4 regions of the Vibrio sp. B1Z05 genome follow, and region 4 is predicted to be linked to each of the others. Evidence: predicted binding sites of a transcription regulator. Region 4 holds the regulator's gene; each other region holds the start of a gene.
The links. The regulator PurR, encoded in region 4, represses purine synthesis genes. The targets are predictions, from matches to a motif close to TNANGNAAACGTTTNCNTNA.

Region 1 (3,930 bases), 660 kb from region 4:
GCTTTGTTTGGAGAACCAAAGCCAATCACTGTTTTAGTACAGATAAGTGTTGGGCGAGGATCTGCTTTAGCCGCGATAATAGCCGCATTAATTGCTTCGCTATCATGGCCGTCTACTGCTGGGATTACGTGCCAGCCGTAAGCTTCGAAACGCTTAGGTGTATCGTCAGAGAACCAACCTTCAACTTCACCATCAATTGAGATGCCGTTGTCATCCCAGAAAGCAACTAGCTTGCCAAGACCTAGAGTACCCGCAAGAGAACATGCCTCGTGTGAGATACCTTCCATCAGACAGCCATCACCCATGAACGCATAAGTGAAGTGGTCAACGATGTCGTGGCCTGGCTTGTTAAACTGAGCAGCAAGTGCTTTTTCAGCCATCGCCATACCAACAGCGTTAGTAATACCTTGGCCTAGTGGGCCTGTCGTTGTTTCAACGCCGGGTGCATATCCATATTCTGGGTGACCCGGAGTTTTAGAGTGCAACTGACGGAAGTTTTTAAGATCATCAATAGACAACTCATAACCACTCAAATGAAGCAGAGAGTAGATCAGCATTGAACCATGACCATTAGAAAGGATAAAACGGTCACGATCAGCCCACTCTGGGTTTTGTGGGTTATGGTTTAGATGATCACGCCAAAGTACTTCAGCGATGTCAGCCATCCCCATTGGTGCGCCTGGGTGACCAGAGTTAGCTTGTTGAACACCATCCATGCTAAGAGCACGAATTGCATTGGCTAGATCTTTACGAGAAGACATGTCTGCTCCTGAATGCATAAGCAATTTATAAAAAATAAGTCCTGTTCCCAACAGAGGATGTTGGGCGGTGTTATTGTCGCAAAGCGCCTCTGTTACTGCAAACAGTTTCCCGTGCAAAATTCAAACTATGAGATATTGATTTATTTAACATCTAACGATATTTAGTAAAAACTAATGTGACCTAGCGCAAATATTTTACTCACTTAAATCGTAAAAAAGCTTGTATTTCGTCTATTCAAAATTAGAATAGACGTCTAGAAGTAGAAACACCTACTTAAAGTACAATTCAAAAGACGCCTATGATGCGTCTTTTCTTAAACCAGAATAAGGGAGCCCATCATGGCTAAGCACCTGTTTACTTCTGAATCAGTATCAGAAGGCCATCCAGATAAAATCGCAGACCAAATCTCTGATGCGGTTCTAGATGCAATCATCGAGCAAGACCCGAAAGCTCGCGTTGCATGTGAAACTTACGTAAAGACTGGCATGGTAATGGTAGGTGGTGAAGTGACTACCTCTGCTTGGGTTGATATCGAAGAACTAACGCGTCAAACCGTTCGTGAAATCGGTTATGTAAACTCAGAGATGGGCTTCGATGCTGACTCTTGTGCTGTACTAAATACTATTGGTAAGCAATCTCCAGATATCAACCAAGGTGTTGATAAAGCTGACCCTAAAGATCAAGGCGCTGGCGACCAAGGTATTATGTTTGGTTACGCGACTAACGAAACTGAAGTATTAATGCCTGCACCAATCACTTACTCTCACCGCTTAGTTGAAAAACAAGCTGAAGTACGTAAAAACGGCACGCTACCTTGGTTGCGTCCTGATGCAAAATCTCAAGTTACCTTCCAATATGACCAAGGTAAAATTGTCGGCATCGATGCTGTTGTTCTATCAACTCAGCACAGCGAAAGTGTTTCAACAGAAGAGCTTCGTGAAGCGGTGATGGAAACTATCATCAAACCAGTACTTCCTGAGCAATGGTTAAACAAAGAAACTAAATTTTTTATTAACCCAACCGGTCGTTTCGTTATCGGTGGCCCAATGGGTGACTGTGGTCTAACTGGTCGTAAAATTATCGTTGATACCTACGGCGGCGCAGCTCGTCACGGTGGCGGTGCATTCTCTGGTAAAGATCCATCAAAAGTTGACCGTAGTGCGGCATACGCAGCTCGTTATGTAGCGAAAAACATCGTTGCTGCTGGCATGGCTGACCGTTGTGAAATCCAACTTTCTTACGCTATCGGCGTTGCTGATCCAACATCAATCATGATTGAAACCTTCGGCACTGAAAAAGTAGCTCAAGAAATCATCATTGAAGCTGTTCGTCAAAACTTCGACCTACGCCCATACGGCTTACAAGAAATGCTGAACTTGCTACAACCTATCTACAAGAAAACAGCAGCTTACGGTCACTTTGGTCGTGAAGAATTCCCTTGGGAAGCGACAGACAAAGCAGCAATCCTTAAGGATTTTGCTGGTCTATAATCGACTAGAAACACCTATTTATATCAACCTCAGCCTTTGTGCTGAGGTTTTTTTTGCTCTCAGTTTACTCCTGTCATCTACCTCCTTCTGATTATTTTTCATGCAAAATTTGTAATTCCTAGCATCCACAACGATAGTTATGAAAGTTAATAAAATGTTAAATAGATCACCTTTTACATAAAGGAATCAAAATAGCAGCAGACCGACTCTAGTAGGATTTCTAGTGCTAACAACCAGTTATCCCATGTTCAGAGTCAATATTACGGGACTCAATCAGGAGGATTATCATGCCTCGTACATACGATGACAGTGATTTTCATAAAGCATCTGAAATCAAAAACAGTGAATATGCCAAAACACTGCCCTGCAATAAAATCAGCATCAGCGACCCTTTTCAATGGTTAGCTTTAGGCTTAAATGACTTCGTCCGCTCCCCCGTTATTAGCCTCTTTTATGGCACCTGTTTTGCTATTGCCGCCGCAGGCATCGTTGGCTTGATCTACCTACAAGGTAATCATCCACACCTAGTGATACTGCCGGCGCTGATTATCTATATGCTCATTGGACCATTTTTAGCGCTAGGGTTATACGATGTCAGTTGGGCAAGAGAAAGAGGCAAACAACCCAACCTACTGCATTCAATGAAAGCCATCGGTCGTAATTCCACATCACAATGGAGCTTTGCAGTGTTGTTGGTTGTCGCCATGATATTTTGGATGAGAATAGCCTCACTACTGCATGCTTTATACCCTTCCGTGGAAGGCGCCAGTATCGTCGAATTTGCACCATTCCTTATTACTGGTTCCATCACAGGGTTTATTTTGGCATCCGTGGTATTTAGCATTGCGGTTTTCTCGATGCCTTTAATGCTAGAAAGACGCGTTGATATTATGACCGCAATATTTTCCAGTTTTAATGCGGTTAAAAATAACCCCGGCCCTATGCTAGTTTGGGCGGCCATTATCTGTGGGGGTGTTTTAATAGGCTTTGCCACCTACGGGGTAGGAATGATAGTTACTATGCCCATTCTAGGTTATGGCACATGGCACGCTTATCACGCGACGATTCAGAAAAAGAGTTAGCGTTTTTGCGGGATAAAAGAGCACAAAACGACAATTGCCCACCGATTAATTGGTGGGCAGTTTTTATCAATAATTGTTGGTAGACAATGAAGGTTGATTGATTTATAAGAAAGTTTTGGACATAAACGTATTAGCAAAAAATTCCCAAAACGTCTATGCCATATAGATTAAATTATCTTTTCAATCTATGGTTATTTTTTATTGACTATATTACCTAACAAACCAGAGATTTATTAGTGACTTTTTTAAAGTCTCATGTCTATCTTTTAAGGCTGAAATATTCCATTCAGGAACTTTACAAATATCCTTTGTAAGATCAAAAGAGCTTTTATTATTGAGCTTCTCGTAAATATCTTTCTTCCTATCGAAGTCGCTATTTTGAGCTTCAGAGTTCTTTGTGCCACTTATTAATGTTAGGTTGCCTAATTTATGCAACCATACTGCATGTTCTTCATTAGAGAACCTAGTGTTCCAATATTCATTGGCTAATTTTTGCGGGAGTATATGTTCAATCGTAATTCGCCCTGTATATGTTTTTATTACACTTTCATCTTGTTGCTCAAGATCCAGACGTAACAAAATAGACTTGATTAAGT
Region 2 (3,930 bases), on a different replicon from region 4:
CAAAACAGGTACTTTAACGCATGGCGATATGGAAGTGACTGATGTCATTCCTTTATGTTGCCAAAAAAATGCGCGTGATTTACTGGCAATAGCAGCTTCGGTTGAGGAGCACAGCAATCATCCATTGTCACAAGCTGTGGTTAATGCGGCCAAACACAATGAACTGCCGCACATTGAGCATGGTGAAGTTGAATACGTTATTGCACATGGTTTAAAAACCACGTTGAATGACAATCAACTGGTAATGGGAAGCCGTCACTTCCTCGAATCGCATGAAAATGTTGATTTTAGTCGCGCTGAAGACGTTATTCAGCAATATGAAGCGGAAGGTCGCCACCTAATTTACATCTCTAATGAGGGTAGATTAATCGGCATGATCGGGCTTCGTGATCATTTACGTGAAGATGCGCTACAGACACTGACTGATTTGCGTAAACTTGGCATCAATGAGCTAATAATGATCACCGGTGACAGTGCTTACAAAGCACAGATTTTAGCCGATGAATTGCAGCTAGATCGAATGTACGCACAAACCGTGCCTTCAAAAAAATCTTCGATCATTGAATCGTTGCAACAAGAAGGTAAAAAGGTCATGTTTATTGGTGATGGTGTGAACGATGCACCCGCCTTAACCGCGGCTGATGTGGGTGTGGCCATGTGCCGAGGCACTGAGCTGGCAAGGCAAGTGGCTGATGTGGTGTTGCTGAAAGACGGATTATATGGCGTGGTCGAAGCGAGAGAGTTAGCTAATATCGCCATGCGAGTCATTCATTCCAACATTAAGCTGGCGGAGTACATTAACAGCGGCATCATGCTTGCAGCTGCGTTGGGCTACTTAAACCCGACAATGAGTGCGTTACTACACAATGGTACAACACTCTCTATTTTAGGGCGCTCTGCCGCATTACGTCGTTACTAAAGCGATAGTGTAATAAAGGTAAAAGTTGGACGAGCTTTTGCCTTTATTTTGTTTCTTCACAGCAATTCTTTTCTGCTGTTCAATTTTTGCTTATCAATTCCAGTTAGAAAATAGTATTTCGTTCTATTAGGCGTAGTGAAAAAGATAAGGTATGGTTAGGTTTTTTAGCCATATTAATCCTTTATGCCCTCTGAACATTCTTTATTTAATACTTTGCAATCAATAGGTTTTTCCCTTCCTGAAGGGCAGGGCGGTATTGCGGCTCAGCAAACGCAAATACAAGCACAACTCAATCAATTGAGTGAAGCACTCTCACCTTTATTTGAGCGCGCTAAGGCAAAATACCCTGAGCATACCGATCAGCAATTGTTGCTCGGTTTATTTACTCTGCACCATGAAAAACAACTGCAGCAATTGCGCACGCAACAGCCAAGTTTACTAGCAATGCAAAAAGTCATTGATGATTCTCTTGATAAACAACACGCACAGGCCTTTAAGTCTCCGTTAATCGCTGAAATTTGGCTCGTTATGCATTTGTGGCTGTTTGTACAAGGGCAATCAAACATCGACTATTCGTTAGCGTACGATTATGCCAATGAAACCGCCGAACTGCTGAACCCATTTTCATCCTCATCATCCAGTGAATTACGCAGTGAATGGCTCAAATCGTTTTATGCGGGTAAAGAAACAGTCAACCAACAAAACAGCGGGATATGTTATTGGATTAAGCGTCTATTAAGAAAAAGTAATCAGTGATGATGAACTCTGTTAGCTAATGGTTTTCAGTAAATGAAAACTGGTGTTTTTTCAGGTCACGCAAACGTTTGCTCTTTACTTATCATAAAATTTCTTTAAGATTTCCGCCCATATCAGATTGTCTTTTTATCCCTCCAGAGGACCATATGCTGTCGGACATTGAAATCTCACGATCTACCCCTTTACGCCCCATTTCAGATGTCGCAACCGCAATAGGGTTGCACAGCGACGAGATTCAAACTCACGGTCAACATAAAGCAAAAATTAGTCTCAAAGCTTTAAAACGTCTTGAAAACAAAAAGACGGGTAAATTGATCGTTGTGACTGCCATTACCCCAACGCCATTGGGCGAGGGTAAAACGGTGACTGCCATTGGACTTGCGCAAGGTTTATTCAAAGTCGGCCAGTCAGTAATGACCTGTATTCGTCAACCTTCTATGGGGCCGGTATTTGGCGTCAAAGGTGGTGCAGCAGGTGGCGGTTATTCTCAAGTCGCGCCTATGGAAGAGCTAAACTTGCATCTGACTGGCGATATTCACGCTGTTACGGTTGCGCATAACCTAGCGTCTGCGGCTATTGATGCCCGTATTTATCATGAGCAGCGCAAAGGCTATGACGATTTTGAAGCTCGCACCGGGCTTAGCGCACTGCGCATTGATGCGGAATCTATCGTTTGGAAACGCGTCATTGACCACAACGACCGCGCACTGCGTAAAGTGACGGTAGGTATCAATGACGAAGGCAAAACCATTAACGGCTATGAGCGTGAAGATGGTTTTGATATTTCAGCTGCTTCAGAGCTAATGGCAGTGCTGGCACTGGCTAGCGATCTTAAAGATCTGCGTCAGCGCATTGGCAAGATTGTGATCGGTTACAACCTTGAAGGTAAAGCGGTGACAACTGAAGACCTTGGTGTTGCCGGAGCAATGACAGTGAGTATGCGTGAGGCAATTGAGCCAACGATGATGCAGACTCTAGAAGGTATTCCAACCCTGATTCACGCTGGACCATTTGCCAATATTGCGCACGGTAACTCTTCAATCATTGCGGATAATATTGCCACCAAACTGGCTGACTTTACCGTTACTGAAGGCGGTTTTGGTTCGGACATGGGCTTTGAAAAAGCCTGTAATATCAAAGCGCAAGCCTCTGATAAAGCGCCTGATTGTGCGGTGATTGTCGCCACTTTGCGCGGATTAAAAGCAAACTCTGGATTATACAGCTTAAAACCGGGTCAACCGATCCCTGATAGCATGTATGAAAAAGACAGTGCTGCATTAGAAGCCGGTTTTGCTAACTTAAAATGGCATATTGAAAACGTGACTAAGTATGGCGTTCCTGCCGTAGTTGCGATTAACCGTTTTCCGCAAGATACCGATGAAGAGTTGCTACAGCTGAAGAGCATGGTTGAAGCACTGCCGTACTCGGTGGAAGTGGCCGTCTGTGAAGCCTTTGCAAAAGGTGGCGCTGGCGCAGTTGAGCTTGCCAATAAAGTGGTTGAGCAGTGCCATAACACTCCGGCGCAATTTACTCCTTTGTATCGCATGAATCAGCCTCTTGAAGAGAAAATCATGGCGGTGAGTGAAATTGGCTACGGAGCGGCGTCTGTTACCTTGAGTGACAAAGCGCAATCGCAACTGGCTCAATATAAAGCCTTAGGCTTTGATAACTTAGCTATCTGCATGGCAAAAACGCCTATGTCCATTTCAACCGATGGTTCAGTGAAAGGCGCACCGTCACAGTTTGACGTGCCGATTCGTGAGCTGCGACTTTGCGCCGGTGCAGGCTTTATTTACGCACTGTGCGGCAACGTAATGACCATGCCGGGGCTTCCTGATAAGCCAGCCTTTATGAATCTTGATATTGATGAAGACGGCAATATTACAGGTCTAAGCTAACTTTTCAGCGTTGACTTAGAGCAAACATTAAAAAGGCATACTCTATACAGGTATGCCTTTTCTAATTTTACTAAGTGATTGACTCGTTACTCACAAGGCGGCGCAAGATGAATCATTGCCAAGCCACCTAATGAGGTTTCTCGGTATTTCTTGTTCATGTCTTTACCGGTTTGATACATGGTGTCGATGACATCATCTAGCGAGATCAAACACTTACTAGAACGTCTTAATGCCATACGTGAGGCGTTAATCGCTTTCATTGCGCCCATAGCGTTACGCTCAATACACGGCACTTGTACTAGTCCGCCAATCGGATCGCAAGTCATGCCTAATGAGTGTTCCATAGCAATTTCTGCC
Region 3 (3,930 bases), 480 kb from region 4:
TAAGAAAGCGGTTTAAAGGAGGAAAGCGCGCTTCTATAGCTTGACGATGTTCACGACAAATTCTTTGTGTTTCAGCTACTGCATTTGCCGCAAAGCTATTGGCTTTCACCTGTTGCCATTGTTCAGTATCTAATACTGAACCATCGGCTAATACAGAGGTTAACCCCAATACATGATCAGAGGTTTTACCATAACGCAGTGAACCTTGCCCGGAAGCATCGGTGTTGATCATGCCACCAATTGTCGCCCTATTACTGGTTGAGAGCTCTGGGGAAAAGAAATAACCGTGTTCTCGAATTAAATCATTGAGTTTATCTTTAACCATTCCGGTTTCGACAATCACCCAACCTTCTTCAAGGTTCAATTCCACCAATTTATTTAAATGACGAGACAGATCGACCACAATATGTTCAGTCAAAGATTGTCCATTGGTGCCGGTGCCGCCACCTCTTGGAGAAAAACGAACAGAATGGAATTCACTTTGGTGGCCAATTTCAGTTAACAGTTCAATATCAAGCTGTGTTTTTGGATGCACTACCGCTTGCGGTAATTGCTGATAAACACTGTTATCGGTTGCTACCGCTAATCGACTGGCGTATTGGGTTTCAATCTCACCTTGAAAGCCTCGTTGTACAAGTTGCTTAAGGTAGCTATCAACGGTTGCATTGCTTGAAGGGGTTTGGCTGAGTCTTGGTAACATAATGCTTCCTGCAGTCATCATGCGCTACTCCATCGTCTTAGGCATGAATAATTTAAGTCGTTTATTTTCTAACACTTTACATGATTTAAGAAATGATCAAAACCATCATAGAGAATGCTATTCATTTACTCTTTAAGAGTGAGCGAAAAAGGAGTAAAATGTGTCCCCCTTTTGGTGATGCCGAGAACGTATGAACAAGCAAAAAGCGTTGAAAAAAATAGCAAAATGCCTTGAATTAGGTAATTCAGCCAACGTCAACGAGGCTGCAAACGCCATTAAAATGGCACACAACCTTATGCTCAAGTATGGTCTTGAAAAAGATGATATTGAGTTTATCAAAATGGGGAAAACTCAATCTTCTCACCTTTTACCTAGCAATGTCGGTAATAATATTTTACGAGTTATACGTGGCATTAATACCAAATTTGGTGTAGAAGCGGTATTGCTAAATCATAAAGGGTTAAAACGCGTAGAATTTATCGGTGAAGCCGATCGTGCCATTTTTGCCGCGTTTGCGTTTGATGTTGTGTATCGAGAAATGAATGAACACACAGGTAAGTTTAGAAATAGCTTTGCCGGTTCAGGTACACCCTCATCCGAAGTCACCAAACGAGTTAACTCGTTTCTATCGGGTTGGATTGAAGGAGCACTGGAAAAATTACCGCTCATTGCTCCAGATGACGAATCCGATAAGAAAATTAAGAATTATATTGATAAAGAATTTGAAAATATAGATAGGGAAACCTTTAAAAAGCAACTTCAAGAAGCGATGAAAAACCTTACCGCGGATTACGAAGTTGGCTTGAAAAAAGGTCGAACTTTATCTGTCAGCCGACCTGTTGAAGGGGCTCAAGCCAAAAAACTGCTGAAATAATCGTATTTCTCCCTTAATAACGCTTGATAAGAACAAATATGCAACAGTTTATTCACAATGGTGTAATATTATATATCTTAACCTTTCGGCGAGGATCGAACCATCGATACTGGCCTGTCTCGAATAAAAGGTCGTATCAAAAGCAAATACTTATGGAGTAGTTATTAGTATGAAAAAAACTTTCTCACATTGCGATTGGTGTAAAAAATTAGCTTTCGTTGAAAAATTGACTTACATGGACGGGTACGTTAACTGTTGTTGCGACTCATGCAAACAAACTGCGCTACTGGATATCAAGCGCTATAACCATGAAGAAAGTGTCACACCACAAAAAGAAATGTTGAAACGTCAACACGCATAGAGACCTCGAGAAAACAACAAACCCAACTTAGTGTTGGGTTTTTTTTTGCCAAAATTTCATTATCTAAGCTTGATCTTTAACCGAACAGGTATTACTGTTTATCTATACAGTATGTATGGAGATACAGTAAATGCACTTTCAACCAATGAATAATAGCAGCGCTTTAAATCTTTCACCTCGTTCTTTTCAAGCATCTAGCTTAGAACGTTTGGCTAAAGCTTCATCGGCTCACAAATGGATTTTATTCACCGCACAAACCCATCTTCCAGACTTAAAAGATCTTCAATCATACCGTGTCGATTGTGAGAAAATCATTCAGCTAAGGCCTTCAATAAAGAGCAGCGAAATTGAAGTGGTGACAAAAGCCATCACTTTAGGCAACGCCAGTGCCATTGTAGCCAGTGGCGATATTGATAGTTTTGCTCGTAAACAATTACAGCAGTTAGCTATGCAACACGGATGTGAAGTCTTTTTCTCAACATCAAACACTCAATATCTTCATTAAATTAACAATTTATTAAGATACAGAGCGTAAAAATAGCGAAGTCAAATTGACGAGGCGCAATCGTTTGCTTTTCTATTGGAATAGTGAAAATGATCTGTGTATTATTCTCAGCAGTATTTACCCTATTAGGTATAAATTATGAATCTTGCTGACCAAGTATTAGACGTTAACGATGACTTGCCTATTCGCACCGATAAACCTGTACACAGTGGTAAAGTGCGCTCTGTGTACTGGCTTACTGAAGAAGACAGTCGCCGCTTAATCAAAGAAAAAAACTACGATGTTTCCGAAGATGCTCCTTTAGCCATCATGGTAATTAGTGATCGCATCTCTGCATTTGATTGTATCTGGCACGGTGAACAAAACCTAAAAGGGGTTCCCGGCAAAGGAGCAGCGCTTAACGCCATCTCTAATCATTGGTTTAAACTGTTTAAAGATAATGGTTTAGCAGACAGTCATATTCTTGATATTCCCCACCCTCTAGTGTGGATCGTGCAAAAAGCGAAACCTGTGATGGTTGAAGCTATCTGCCGTAAATACATTACAGGCTCAATGTGGCGTGCTTATTCAAAAGGTGAGCGTTCGTTCTGTGGTATCGACTTGCCTGAAGGCTTAATCAAAGACGGATTACTTGACGATCTATTAATTACTCCTTCCACCAAAGGCATTTTAAAAGGTATTCCTAACGTTCCTGAAGTGGACGATGTGAATATTACTCGCCAAGATCTGATCAATAACTACGCATCATTTAATTTCCAAGCGCCACAAGATGTCGATCGCTACGAAGTGTTGCTGAAAGAAGGCTTTAACGTTATTGATAACGCTCTTTCAAAAATTGGACAGATCTTTGTCGACACCAAATTTGAATTTGGTTATGTCACTGACAGTAAAGGCAATGAAAAGCTCATTTATATGGACGAAGTAGGCACACCTGATTCTTCACGTATTTGGGATAAAGACGCTTACAATGATGGTGTTATTGTCGAAAACTCGAAAGAAGGCTTCCGTCAGTTCTTGTTAAACCACTTCCCTGATCCTGATATCTTACTTAACAAAGATCGCATGACAGAGCGTAACGCTTTAGCAACCGATAATGAACTGCCGTTATCAGCAATGATGGAGCTTTCAGAAACTTATACCAGTATTGCAGAGAAAATCACTGGCAATAAAATTGAGCTAAGCGCGAACCCTAAAGCCGAAATCGTTGAAATATTGGCAAGAGACTACGCGCTAGTTGACTAAACCAAGTGCGCTAAACTAACAGTACTCAGGAAAGTAGGCTAAAGCAGAGTAGGTAAAGCAAAGTACGCAATCAAGCGCACTAAATTTACCGATAAACATTATCTGTTGCAATGCCATACAGCATGAAGCCGTCACCCACAGTGACGGCTTCTTTTATTTTATTCATTCAATCATTCTAAGCACTTAATTTAAACGTGATGCCCTACCCACTTCATTCACCGATATTTTACCTAGCAAATCATTTTTGA
Region 4 (3,930 bases):
ACCTTATTCCAAGATATCATCAGTAAGCGCTATACCTTTGAGTCAGTGACCAAAGATATTTTGCACGTTTTGGATCATCTCAAAATCAAATCCGCACACTTTGTGGGAATGTCTTTAGGCACTATTATTGTACGCACATTGGCAGAGCTTGCCTCTGAGCGCGTTAAGTCTATGGTGCTTGGCGGCGCTGTGACGCGCTTTAATACGCGTTCGCAAATCTTAGTGAAAATGGGCGATTTGTGTAAAAACATTATCCCGTACATGTGGCTGTATAGCTTGTTTGCTTGGATTGTGATGCCGCAAAAAGGGCAAGTTGAATCTCGTTTGATGTTTGTACGAGAAGCAAGAAAGTTATGTCAAAAAGAGTTTAAACGTTGGTTTAAGCTGGCAGCTGATGTTAACCCGCTAATGCGCTACTTTAGAGATAAAGAGCTTGATATTCCGACTCTATATTTAATGGGTGACAAGGACTACATGTTCATCAAGCCGGTAAAAGAGATGGTTTCGGTTCACCAAAATAGCCAGTTGGTAGAAATAGAAAATTGCGGCCATGTTTGTAACGTGGAAAAGCCTCAAGAGTTCAATGACAAATCTATCGAGTTTATTCGTTCACAAAGCTAGATGTCGCAAAGATAGAGGTATCAAAGTTAAATATTGCACTCAATAACTAGGATACTAAACCAATATCGCTTCATCAGTGGTGCTAGCGCCACATTGCCAGCATAAGGCAAACTGCCCCTCATTTATTTCCCCACAATCATCACAGCGCCAATCTGAGCTGTGATTGTGTCTATCTTCAAATTCTGCAATCAGGGCTTTGGCTTGCTGTTGCTTGTGCTCGTCGACTAGCCACAGATAGGGCAGGCTAGAGTCATCCATTGGCAACTCTCCTTGCAGACCAAATAACCCTTCTCCGCGCACTTCTACCTGAATGCGATGACTACGCAAAAGCTCACATAAAATATGAGCTTGAGGCGGGTTTTGCGCAACGTATAACTTCATGAATATCCTTTAGGTTGCGATGATGGATTAAGCAGGGCTAGAGCCGTTTTGTGGTCGAATCTTACCCATGATCCACTTAGCAATGAGCGGGAATAAACCTAACAGAGCAAAAGAAGCCAATACGGTAGGCGAAACAATGCCAGATAAGCTGTCTATTTCTGCCAGTTGCGTCCCAGCGTTTAGATACACCATAGTCCCGGCCAGCATGCCAAGTTGGCTAAATACATAGTATTTTACAACCGAGATAGGGGTTAGCCCCATCAATAGGTTAATCAGGAAAAACGGAAATACGGGAATTAGACGCAATGAGAATAGATAAAAGGCACCGTCACGTTCAACGCCTTTGTTAATGGCGTCAAGTTTAGAGCCAAACTTAGCTTGTACCCAATCACGCAATAGGTAGCGACTGCTTAAAAAGGCTAAGGTTGCGCCAATGGTGCTGGCAAATGAGACCAATAGTAAGCTGGTCCAGAAGCCAAACAGTGCTGCGCCAAGTAAAGTCACCACCGCAGCGCCAGGAATGGAAAAGGCCGTAACAAATACGTAGCCAATAAAGTAGATAGTCGCTGACAATACGAAGTTATTTTCAATATGCGTATTGAGGGCCAATTGCTGAGTTTTGGCATTTTCTAAAGTGAAGTACTGACCGAAGTTGATGCCGAGTAATACAATCGCTGCAACTAAAATTAGCCCGATTATCAATTTCTTATTCATGAGAGCGTCCTTATCATCCTGAGTAAGTATAGAGACAGGATCAATAATAGGAAACTTTCACCAGTTGCGTATTTTATTTAATTTATTCTCAGCAGATACAAATAAAAAAGGCTAGAAATCATTAAGATATCTAGCCTTATTCAGTTAAATGGTCACGTTAACTAGCGTTTAGGTTTCTCACGCTTGAGCGCTCTACCAACTCTGGGTGCATTTCAAAAATGCGGCGGTCGTGCTCTTTATTTTTAATGCGCTCTAGCAAGATCTCAAAGGCGGTTTTACCCACGCGACGTTTTGGCTGATGTATCGTGGTAAGAGGCGGCGCAAAATAGCCAGCTAAATCGATATTATCGTAACCAATTACAGAGATATCTTCTGGAACGGCAATGCCATGTTGAGTCAGACGGCTAATTAAACCCAGCGCCATGATGTCGTTAAAGCAGAAAATAGCCGTAGGGCGTTCACTTTCTGCAAGAGCAACCAGTTTGTCAGCCGTTTCAACTGCGGTATCACATTCAAAGTTACCTTCGAAAATGAAATCGTCGTTGTACGGGATATTAGCTTGAGCCAATGCTCTTTTATAGCCAGACATACGCTCAATACAAGCAAGCTTTTCAGTTTGACCGGTTAAACAGCCAATTTTCGTATGTCCATTTTCAACCAGATATTTAGTGGCAAGGTAGCCACCTTCTTCTGAGTTATCAATGATCTTGTCTGCAGAAGAGGACTCTGGGCCCCAATCCATCACCACTTTAGGAATGCCTGGGTGAGAATCTAGCATTTCACGTAACTCTTCGGTTAAGTCAGAGCACATCACTAATATTCCATCTACGCGCTTTTCGGCAAGCATACGAATGTAATCGCGCTGCTTTTCGTACAGTCCGCCAGTGTTACATAAGATCAACGTATAGCCTTGACGATAACAGTAACTTTCAACGCCATCGACCACTTCCGCGAAGAAGGGGTTAGTGGATTGAGTTACCAACATGCCAATGGTTCTAGTGGTGTTGCATTTTAAGCTACGAGCAACCGCACTTGGCGCATAGTTGAGCTCTTTTACAGCTTCCATAACACGTTCTTGTGTTGTTTCAGCCACAAAACGTGTTTTATTGATAACGTGTGAAACTGTAGTGGTGGAGACACCAGCCAGTTTTGCGACGTCTTTTATGGTTGCCATAGGAGACCTTGTAAATATAAGTAATGATTATAAAATGCGTTGAATTATTGAGTAATTTGCACTCAAAATCACATTGCAAACGATTGCGGGGGAGTCTAGCCATAAATGATGAAACTGACAACGCATTTATGACGATAATGTGAATCTATTTTCGGTAACTGAGCTATTTTTCATTACTGAGATAACGACAATCAATTTCACAAAATTTAACTAACAGTTCAGCGACCGCAGAATAGAAACCAAATTCATCATATTTAGTGCAGTTTACCGAAAATTGTGGAATCCAACTCAGTAAATGTTGCTCAATGAATGACTTCTGTTCGCTAAGGGCTGATTCTAGATGTGATTCCATTTCTAGCGCGTTTGAGCGCATGATTAGATTGCCAATAAAGTCGAGTTCAACAGCCAGATGATCGGCAGGCTCGTTAAAGCACTTATCCACTTCAATGCCATGCTCTAACATAACTTGCGTCATCTGCTGAGCAGGGGTGCCAGTAAGCGCCTTGTTTTCATCAATATAAACAGAGGCGCAGGGCTGGGCAGTTTGTTTGTCAGAGGCTAAAAATAAGTCGTAGAAATCAGCGGATAATTCAAGTTGAGCACCCGGGCGTTGTTGCAGTCGCTCAAGAGCATCCAGTAAGCGTTTAGCGGCTGTGGCTAGGGTTTCATTTTCGGCTAAACCATTAATGAAACCCCTCACTTCAGGGGTTTGATAGGCAATCAGTTCGTCTTGGGTCAGCTCTTTAGAAAATAAGCTGGAAAACCACCAATAAATTTCTGCCCGCTGTTCATTAAACTGCTTGAGCTCTTGCATTGTTTAACCCATAACTCGTTAGCAAACTACAACACCAGCTTCTAAGTTGGCGAAAATATAGACGTTCACTAAATTATGAGTCACTTATTTGCTACTGACAAGATCTCGTATGTTTTTCCACCACTTACCCATAGTTTCGTGCCAGTAGCGTTCCGTTTGCTCTAGGTATCGTGCTTGCGGTGTGTACTTTTGCCACGCTTGATTAATATTGGATTGGGCTAAGTAA

Region 1: metK (methionine adenosyltransferase) is a predicted target of PurR. The motif match lies at 944-963, and genes of this name have one in related genera.
Region 2: QV280_RS16425 (formate--tetrahydrofolate ligase) is a predicted target of PurR. The motif match lies at 1,732-1,751, and genes of this name have one in related genera.
Region 3: QV280_RS05765 (phosphoribosylaminoimidazolesuccinocarboxamide synthase) is a predicted target of PurR. The motif match lies at 2,493-2,512, and genes of this name have one in related genera.

Annotation. Positions count from the first base shown of each region.
Region 1 covers NZ_CP130463.1:2,379,192-2,383,121, forward strand. The annotation lists gene tkt (transketolase) at 1-761, opposite strand, end outside; gene metK (methionine adenosyltransferase) at 1,101-2,252, shown strand; gene QV280_RS10815 (DUF2189 domain-containing protein) at 2,540-3,334, shown strand; gene QV280_RS10820 (DUF262 domain-containing protein) at 3,545-3,930, opposite strand, start outside.
Region 2 covers NZ_CP130464.1:840,318-844,247, reverse strand. The annotation lists gene QV280_RS16435 (heavy metal translocating P-type ATPase) at 1-919, shown strand, start outside; gene QV280_RS16430 (hypothetical protein) at 1,103-1,675, shown strand; gene QV280_RS16425 (formate--tetrahydrofolate ligase) at 1,822-3,573, shown strand; gene QV280_RS16420 (L-serine ammonia-lyase) at 3,660-3,930, opposite strand, start outside.
Region 3 covers NZ_CP130463.1:1,235,519-1,239,448, reverse strand. The annotation lists gene ydiJ (D-2-hydroxyglutarate dehydrogenase YdiJ) at 1-700, opposite strand, end outside; gene QV280_RS05775 (DUF2786 domain-containing protein) at 891-1,574, shown strand; gene QV280_RS05770 (hypothetical protein) at 2,066-2,440, shown strand; gene QV280_RS05765 (phosphoribosylaminoimidazolesuccinocarboxamide synthase) at 2,579-3,682, shown strand; gene QV280_RS05760 (TfoX/Sxy family DNA transformation protein) at 3,866-3,930, opposite strand, start outside.
Region 4 covers NZ_CP130463.1:1,716,148-1,720,077, reverse strand. The annotation lists gene QV280_RS07800 (alpha/beta fold hydrolase) at 1-621, shown strand, start outside; gene QV280_RS07795 (putative signal transducing protein) at 676-1,002, opposite strand; gene QV280_RS07790 (TVP38/TMEM64 family protein) at 1,030-1,716, opposite strand; gene purR (HTH-type transcriptional repressor PurR) at 1,874-2,890, opposite strand; gene torD (molecular chaperone TorD) at 3,054-3,704, opposite strand; gene elyC (envelope biogenesis factor ElyC) at 3,789-3,930, opposite strand, start outside.